Regions from separate parts of the Stenotrophomonas sp. YJH_SMC_36 genome, predicted to be linked through region 2. Evidence: riboswitches for the same ligand, from Rfam matches in the RefSeq annotation. Region 2 holds a riboswitch; the other holds the start of a gene.
What was found. A riboswitch is a leader RNA that binds a small molecule or an ion and turns the genes downstream of it on or off. The one in region 2 is predicted to bind glycine.
Positions count from the first base shown of each region.

Region 1: linked by a shared signal. The riboswitch ahead of gcvP (aminomethyl-transferring glycine dehydrogenase) and the one ahead of AC5P76_RS08345 (trimeric intracellular cation channel family protein) in region 2 are both predicted to bind glycine.

Region 1 is NZ_JCAFTD010000001.1:484,758-489,171, forward strand. It holds gene gcvP (aminomethyl-transferring glycine dehydrogenase) at 1-1,757, opposite strand, end outside; glycine riboswitch at 1,820-1,922, opposite strand; gene AC5P76_RS02050 (multidrug effflux MFS transporter) at 2,224-3,450, shown strand; gene AC5P76_RS02055 (hypothetical protein) at 3,541-3,933, shown strand; gene AC5P76_RS02060 (M2 family metallopeptidase) at 4,053-4,414, opposite strand, start outside.
Region 2 is NZ_JCAFTD010000003.1:387,233-391,646, forward strand. It holds gene AC5P76_RS08340 (hypothetical protein) at 18-1,067, shown strand; gene AC5P76_RS08345 (trimeric intracellular cation channel family protein) at 1,134-1,751, opposite strand; glycine riboswitch at 1,834-1,939, opposite strand; glycine riboswitch at 1,953-2,042, opposite strand; gene AC5P76_RS08350 (GIY-YIG nuclease family protein) at 2,082-2,357, shown strand; gene AC5P76_RS08355 (hypothetical protein) at 2,495-2,905, shown strand; gene AC5P76_RS08360 (NAD(P)/FAD-dependent oxidoreductase) at 2,968-4,248, opposite strand; gene AC5P76_RS08365 (NYN domain-containing protein) at 4,368-4,414, shown strand, end outside.

The DNA of each region.
Region 1 (4,414 bases), on a different contig from region 2:
TCACCACGCGAGCGGTGGTAGGCGCGGATCGCCAGCAGGCCGGCGTACTCGCCCTGTGCACCCGAGTTCGGCTGCAGGCTGACCGCATCGTAGCCGGTGCATTCGACCAGCATCGCTTCCAGCGACTCGATCAGTTCCTTGTAGCCCAGTGCCTGATCGGCCGGCACCAGCGGATGGATCTGCGAGAACTCCGGCCAGGTCACCGGGATCATCTCGGCGGTGGCGTTGAGCTTCATGGTGCACGAGCCCAGCGGGATCATCGTGCGGTCCATCGCCAGGTCCTTGTCGGCCAGTGAACGCAGGTAGCGCAGCAGTTCGTGCTCGCTGTGGTGCGTGTTGAACACCGGATGGGTCAGGAACGCGGACTGGCGCAGCAGCCCGGCCGGCAGCGCGTCGGCGGTGCTGGCATCCAGCGCATCCACATCGGCTTGGGCACCGAAGACGGCGGCCAGCGCAACCACATCGGCGCGGGTGGCGGTCTCGTCCAGGCTGATGCCGACCGAGTCGCTGTCGATCGCGCGCAGGTTGTAGCCGGCGGCGCGCGCCTTGGCGTGGATCTCATCGGCGTGCACACCGGTGACGTGCAGGGTGTCGAAGAAGTCGCCAGCAACCTGCACGCCGGCCTTGCGCAGTGCGGCGGCCAGGATCGCGGCCAGGCGGTGGGTGCGGCGGGCGATGCGGGTCAGGCCTTCCGGACCGTGGTAGACGGCGTACATCGAGGCCATCACCGCCAGCAGGACCTGTGCGGTACAGATGTTGGAGGTGGCCTTCTCGCGGCGGATATGCTGCTCGCGGGTCTGCAGGGTCAGGCGGTAGGCCGGGTTGCCCTGCGCATCGATCGAGACGCCGATCAGGCGGCCGGGCATCGAGCGCTTGTAGGCATCGCGGCAGGCCATGAACGCCGCGTGCGGGCCACCGAAGCCGAACGGCACGCCGAAACGCTGGCTGTTGCCGACCACGATGTCCGCGCCCCATTCGCCCGGTGCGGCGAGCAGGGTCAGCGCCAGCAGATCGGTGGCCACGGCGACCAGGCCGCCGCGTGCATGCACGGCCTCGACCAGTGCCCGGTAGTCGGCCACCTGGCCGAACGTATCCGGATACTGCAGCAGCACGCCGAAGCTGTCTGCTTCCAGCGCTTCGGCCGGGGTGCCGACGCGCAGCACGATGCCCATGGGCTCGGCGCGGGTGCGCAGCAGCTCCAGGGTCTGCGGGTGCACGGCATCGTGCACGAAGAAGGTGTCCGACTTCGACTTGGCCGAACGCTTGGCCAGGGTCATCGCTTCGGCCGCTGCGGTGGCTTCGTCCAGCAGCGAGGCGTTGGCGATCTCCATGCCGGTCAGGTCGGCGCACAGGGTCTGGAAGTTGATCAGCGCTTCCATGCGGCCCTGCGAGATCTCTGCCTGGTACGGGGTGTAGGCGGTGTACCAGGCAGGGTTTTCCAGGATGTTGCGCAGGATCACGTTCGGCGTGTGGGTGCCGTAATACCCCTGGCCGATGAAGCTGCGCAGCACGGTGTTCTTGTCGGCGATCGCGCGGATCTTCGCCAGCGCCTCCACTTCGGTGATCGACTCCGGCAGCGCCAGCGCTGCCGGCGACTTGATCTTGGCCGGCACGATGGCATCGGTCATCGCATCCAGCGACGCGTGGCCGACGACGTCGAGCATCTGCGCGATCTCGGCGTCATTGGGGCCGATATGGCGCTCGACGAACGCACTGTGGTGCTCGAGCTCACGCAGGGAAGGGGTGTTCTGGGACATGGCGAAGGATCCGTCAGGAAAGGGCACACGCACGGGCACAGGCCGCCGGATGGCGGGCTGCGGGGCGCCCCTCTGTCCTTTTGCCTGAGAGTTTGGAAGCGCGGCTGGCCGCAGCTTCGTGCCCCTTCGGCGCCGGATCGAACCGGTCTCTCCAGAGTTGTGTTGCGGGTGGTATCGGGCCTGAGCGATTACGGGCGTTGCGCCTTCGGCAGCGGTGTTCCGCTTCTCCCACCGTGTTGCCCGCCGATTATAGCCGGTTATGGCCCGCTGCCGGGGCCGCCCGGGCAGGGCCGGCGCCTGAATGGCCGATGGCCCGGGGCGTGCGTTTTGTGCGGTGCTGCATGGCATCGGGCGCATTCCCCGCCTATGATGGGCGGATACCCGAATTCATCTGGCGCCGTCCCTGCTGCAGCGGGACCGGCGCCCGCCGTGCGTGCCGCGCATGGCCTTGCCGGACACCGTTCACATGACCGCCGCTGTTGCTCCGTCCACCCGTCGCATGGCCCTGCTGCTCGCAGGCCTGGCCATGTTCGGCCCGTTCTCCATCGACACCATTTTCCCGGCCTTCCCGCAGCTGGCCCAGCGCCTGGCGGTGGATGAGGTGGCCGTCCAGCAGACCATCAGCGTCTACCTGCTGTTCTATGGCCTGATGAGCCTGGCGCACGGGCCGCTGTCCGATGCCTGGGGCCGCAAGCGGGTGATCCTCGGTGGCCTGGTGGTATTTGCCGGGGCCTCGGTCGGCTGCGCGCTGTCCACCGATCTGCCGACCTTGCTGGCGTTCCGCGCGCTGCAGGGCCTGTCGGCGGGCGTGGGCATGATCGTCGGCCGCGCGGTGATCCGTGACCTGTACCACGGCCATGACGCCCAGCGGTTGATGAGCCAGGTCTCGATGCTGTTCGGCATCGCGCCGGCCATCGCCCCGATCATCGGTGGCTGGATTCTGCTCAGCGGTGCCGGCTGGCCGCTGATCTTCTGGTTCCTCGTGGTGTTCTCGCTTGTGCTGCTGGTGGCCACCGCGCGCTTCCTGCCGGAAACGCATCCGCTGGAGGCGCGGGTACCACTGTCGCCGCGCGCACTGCTGCGTGACTATGTGCGCATCGGCTTCAACCCGCGTTTCCTGCGCCTGGCACTGGCCGGCAGCATCGGCTTCGGCGGCATTTTCCTGTACATCGCATCCGCGCCGGTGTTCGTGATGCAGCACCTGCATCTGGGCGAAGGCGACTTCGCCTGGCTGTTCATTCCCACCATCGGTGGCATGACGGCCGGCGCGTTCCTGTCCGGGCGCATGGCCGGGCACACCACGCCGACCCGGCAGGTGACCATCGGCTTCTCCCTGTGCGCGCTGTCGACACTGCTCAACGTCGGCTACGTGGTGCTGGCGCCGCAGTTCGCGCTGCCGTGGGCGGTACTGCCCATTTTCCTGGGCGGCATGGGCATGGCGCTGATCTTCCCGATCCTGGCGCTGGCCGTGCTCGACATGTATCCGCACCAGCGCGGCCTGGCCTCGTCGCTGCAGGCCTTCGCGCAGCTGATGGTCAGCACCGTGGTGGCCGGTGTCGTCTCGCCCCTGCTCAGTGCCAGCCCGCTGCATCTGGCGCTGGGCCAGGCCGGCTTCTTCGCCGCCGGGTTTGTGTTCTGGTACTGGGAACACCGCCGTGAGCGCGCAGTGCAGGCCTTGGTCACGGACCTCTGACCGGCCGCAGGGGCGGTGGCGGGCGACCCGTGAAGCGGCGCCACGGCCGGGGTGCGCTATCCTTGCGCCCCCCGTAGCGATGCCGCCCCCATGTCCACCACCTCCAAGACCCGTCGCGACCAGCGCCGCCGCCAGGAAGAGAAGGCTGCCAACAAGGCCGCTGCCCAGACTTCGCCGGTGGAGCCGCATGCCGAACTGCGTGATGCGCAGCGCACGCTGCTGGCAGGTGTCGTGCGCCGCGATGGCGAGTGGGTGCTGGGCATGGATGGCCGTATCGCCGGGCATAGCGAGAGCGCCGCGCAGGTACTGGCGTTGATCATGCAAGCCGGTGAACTGCACGAGCGCAACGGTACGCCGGTGCGTCTGATGTATTCCGACGCGCTGCGCGATGCCGCGCAGGCCGAGGCCAGGGAGAAGGGCCAGACCTTCGAGGAATACAAGGCCGAGCTGGCCGCCGCGATGGCGGCGAAGAAGAACAGCTGACCCGTAGTGGGTAGCGCCGGGCCATGCCCGGCGAACGCAGCGGTGTGATCAAGGCCGCCGGGCATGGCCCGGCGCCACCGGAACGAAAGGGGCGGATCCTCGCGGATCCGCCCCTTTTCTCATTTCGCCACCGGGGCCGCAGCGCTGGCCTGCCAGCCGCACATCTGGCCTTCGTTCTGCTGCTTGAGCCACTCATTGACCGGGCTGAAGTACTCGATCATCGGGCCGGCATCCAGCTTGTCGGTGCCGGTCAGCTCCTTCAGCGTGGCCTGCCACGGCTGGCTGGCGCCCTTGCTGAGCATCGCCCAGTACTTCTGGCCGGCTTCCTTGTTGCCGTAGAAGGTGCACTCGTGCAGCGGGCCCTTGTAACCCGATGCATCGCACAGGCCCTTGTAGAACTGGAACTGCAGGATGCGGGCGAGGAAGTAGCGGGTGTACGGCGTATTGCCCGGCACGTGGTACTTCGCGCCCGGATCGAAGA
Region 2 (4,414 bases):
TGCGCCTGGCGCTGCGCATGAACGACAGCGCCAGGTCCATCGCCGGGGTGGTGCGAACCCCGACGACCATTCACGATGCGGTTGACGCGGTAGATCCACGCCATGCGTGGATAGGGGCAGGCCACGGCACGATTTCGGAAGAATTGCATGGAACCTGCTTGCGGCTTGGGCCGAAGATCGGGGCCTCGCCTGGCTGGACCCCGCCGATGTACGTTTTCCCCGACGACAGCCCGCTGGGGCCAGAATGCCGATCAGTTTCCGGAGAGGCCGCAGCGGCCCTCGTTCGCTTGAAGGGCGGCCCGATTGCCGATGATGCGATCTCCGTCATCGAGGACTGGTTTGAACCCTCGTCTCCCGCGACGACGGCAAGTCTGCTGGCGGAGCTTGATGAAAGAATCGAGCTTTACCGCAACGAAGGAGACCAGGCACTTCTGCGTACGACGTTGAAGGCCAGGGCGATGATCGCGGCCTCTGCCGACCAACCGAGCGATGATCGTGAGTCCCCCTCTTCGTACAAGATGGTGCCTGCGGCGTCCCTCGTTGGCGACTGGCGCTCAGACTGGGAAACGGATTGCGTGATCGTCGACGGAGATCTGAGCGTAGAAGGCACGCTGGCGCTCAATGATCTGGGCGAGACCCGGTGTGTGATCGTCCTGGGCAGTCTCAGCGCCCGCAATCTTGACTGTGGTGGTTGGGTCTTCGTACGCGACGATCTTATGTGTGAGCATCTCCACGCGTGCTCACTAAATGATGGGATTTTGGCCGTAGGTGGCGATCTGACTGTTCAGACTTTCCTCGAGACGGGGACTTACACCCAAGTGGCGGGGCACCTGAGCGCTAGCTACCTCGGCAGCACCCACAACTCCATTGAAGTGGAGGGCAAAGTGAACTGTCCAGGCTTCGAAAGACGATCTGATAGCGACTACTTGTGCGAATGGATCGATCCTGCGTTGCTGGAAGCCCACGATTCCGACAGCGGTTGGGGATGCGAACCCCCACTGTATCCGTCGGATGACTATCCAGAGCGGATACGCGCGGGGGGCAGCCCTATGAAGTTCAGGCTCTAGATCCACGCTATGCGTGGATACCGCTCTTCTGTAGCGCCGGGCCATGCCCGGCGAACACGCCATCGTTCAATGCACTTCGTCGTGATACACGAACTTCGGCATTTCCCAGCGGTAGTGGATGGCCAGCAGGCGCAGGGCGAAGCCGCCCGCCAGGCAGCACAGGATGGCCGTGGCATCGGACACGTTCCAGTGCAGCAGCAGCAGATAGGCGGCGCCGGTCAGCAGCGCGATGATCGCGTACAGCTCCTTCTGGAAGATCAGGGGCACTTCGTTGCACAGAATGTCGCGCAGCACGCCGCCGAACGCACCGGTCAGCATGCCGGCGATCAGCACGATCGGTGTGGCATGACCGGCCTCGCGTGCGATCGAGCAACCGATCAGGGTGAAGGCGATCAGGCCCAGGCCGTCGAGCACCAGGAAGGTGCGGCGGAAGTGGTGCATCCAGCGTGCGACCCAGGTGGCGATCAGCGCCGCGCACACGGTGAAGCCGAGGTACTCGGGATGTTTGACCCAGCCCAGCGGATAGTGGCCAAGCAGGATGTCGCGCAATGAACCACCGCCGAGCGCGGTAACGCAGGCGATCATGACCACGCCGAACAGATCCATGCGGCGGCGTCCCGCGGACAGTGCGCCGGTCATGGCTTCGGCGGAAATGGCGATCAGGTAGATGATGGACAGCAACATGGAACAGGCTCCGGACGCGGTGGGGCCGGCCATGCGCGGACGCCGTCATTGCCTGCGCAATGACGGGATGACGATGACCGGTGCCGCTCCCGCTGTCCTTTTGCCTGAGAGTTCAGCGGCGTAGGCCGCGTGCCCCTTCGGCGGATCGTACCGGGCATGCCCGGTGACCTCTCTCCAGCTCGGCGAGTCGAATGCATGGTTGGTGGGATTCCAGCCCACCGGCCTGAGCGATCATGGGAGCCTGCGCCTTCGGCGGGCGCCAGCGCGGCGCCTCTCTCCTGCATTCGCGGGCAGTATATCCGCTGCGGTGCAGCACGGCATAATCCCGGCATGGCCCCGTCCCACCGCCCGTGGTTCCTGTACCTGCTCGAATGCCGCGATGGCAGCTACTACGCTGGCATCAGCACCGACGTGGACGCGCGTTTCGCCGCCCATCGCGCCGGTACGGGGGCGCGCTACACCCGGGCCCGCCCGCCGCTGCGCATCCTGGCCGTGCGCGAGTACCCGGACCGCTCCGCGGCTTCGCGCGCCGAGTGGCAGCTCAAACAGCTACCGCGCGAGCGCAAGCTGGCGTGGTTGCAGGCGCCGACCGAGGGAATTCTTTAGAGACGGGCCGTGCTCGGCTCCGGCCCTCCGCCATCACTAGGTTCAGGACATTCACAACATGCGACGACAGGAACTCTGACCATGCGATTATCGCTGCGACCATCGACACAGGGATCGATCCGATGAAGGTCCGTTGGATGCTGCTGTTGACCCTCTGCTTGGCCCTGCAGGCCTGCACGCAGACACCGGCACCGCCGTCGCCGCTTCAGCACGGGCAGATCGGTACCGCCGCCGAGCTGGCCTCGCAGCGTGGCCTGACCGCGCCGAATACGCCCCGTTTACGCCGCGATCTGGTGCCGGCCGAACTGGTCGATCTGATTCCGCTCGCCGAAAAATGGGGCATCGGCGATGACCTGCTGCGCAGCGAGATGCAGGAACGTGCCACTGACGCGGAGAAGCAAGCGATGGGCGATGCATTGAAAGACCGTCATGCGCGTATCACCGCGTGGCTCGACAGCCTTCCGCCGGGGCAGTCAATGTCCGACGAGGCCGCTGCGTTCATGTATATGCAGGTGAGTGCTGACGAAATGGGCCTGATGCAGCAGTAGGTTCACACCATGTGGGGTCAGATCCCCACAGGAAAGGGATCTGACCCCGTTGCAGACCTGCGCTACCGTTTCGGCCGGCGGTCATCCTGGTCATCGCCGAAGATGATGCGTGCGCTGCGCTGGTAGCTCCAATACGCCACCGCCCAGTTCAGCAGCACCACGATGCGGTTGCGGAAGCCGATCAGGAAGAACACGTGCGCGGCCAGCCAGAACCACCAGGCCAGCACGCCCGACAGCTGCAGGCGCCCCAGGTGCACGATGGCGGCCATGCGGCCGATGGTGGCCAGGTTGCCGTAGTCCGCGTACTTGAAGGGACCGGGCTCCGGCCTGCCGTGCAGGCGTGCACGGATGACCTCGGCCACGTACTTGCCCATCTGCTTGGCGGCGGGCGCTACGCCGGGCACGGGCTTGCCGTTGGCCTGGTTCACCGCGGCCAGATCGCCGGCCACGAACAGTTCCGGATGCCCGGGCAGGGTCAGGTCCGGCTGCACCTGCACGCGCCCGGCACGGTCCAGTGGCACGTCCAGCGTGCGCGCCAGCGGCGAGGCGGCCACGCCGGCCGCCCACACCACGGTGCGCGCCGGCACGAACTGGTCACCCAGCGTGAAGCCCTGGCTGTCGATGTTGCTCACCGGCGTTCCGGTCAGCACTTCCACACCCAGCTTTTCCAGCTGCCGGCGCGCCTTCAGCGAGAGCACTTCCGGGAACGAGGACAGCACGCGTGGACCGGCTTCCACCAGGCGCACCTTGGCGCTGGCCGGATCGATGTGGCGGAATTCATTGCGCAGCGTATGGCGCGCAATCTCGGCCAGGGTGCCCGCCAGTTCGACGCCGGTCGGGCCGCCGCCGACGACGGCAAAGCTGAGCCATGCCGCCTTCCTGGCCGGGTCCGGTTCGGCTTCGGCGCGCTCGAACGCCAGCAGCAGCTTGCGGCGCAGGGCAATGGCATCGTCGAGGGTCTTCAGGCCGGGCGCATCATCGGCCCACTGGTCGTTGCCGAAGTAGGCGTGAGTGGCGCCGGTAGCCAGCAGCAGACTGTCGTAGTCCAGCGTGCTGCCGTCGGCCAGCCGCACCTGGCGGAGCTGCCTGTCGATGGCCACGACCTCACCGAGCCGCACTTCCACGTTGCGCTGGTGGCCGAGGATGTGGCGCAGCGGTGCGGCGATGTCCGGCGCTGACAGGCCTGCAGTGGCGACCTGGTACAGCAGCGGCTGGAACAGGTGATGGTTGCGGCGGTCGACCAGGGTGATGCGGATGCGTTCGCGTGCCAGCGCACGGGTGGCCCAGAGGCCGGCAAAACCGCCGCCGACAACGACCAGATGGGGAACGCGCTCACGACTCATCGACTCACTCCAGGGGGCATGGGGAACCGTCCGGCATCTTCGCACGGCGGCGGCCTGTCACGTCAGCGTGCGCGCGGATCGGCGATACTCGGATTCAGGCAACCGCCAGCGAGAGGCCCATGAGCGAACCGGAAAAGCGCATCGCCCTGTTGATCGACGCCGACAA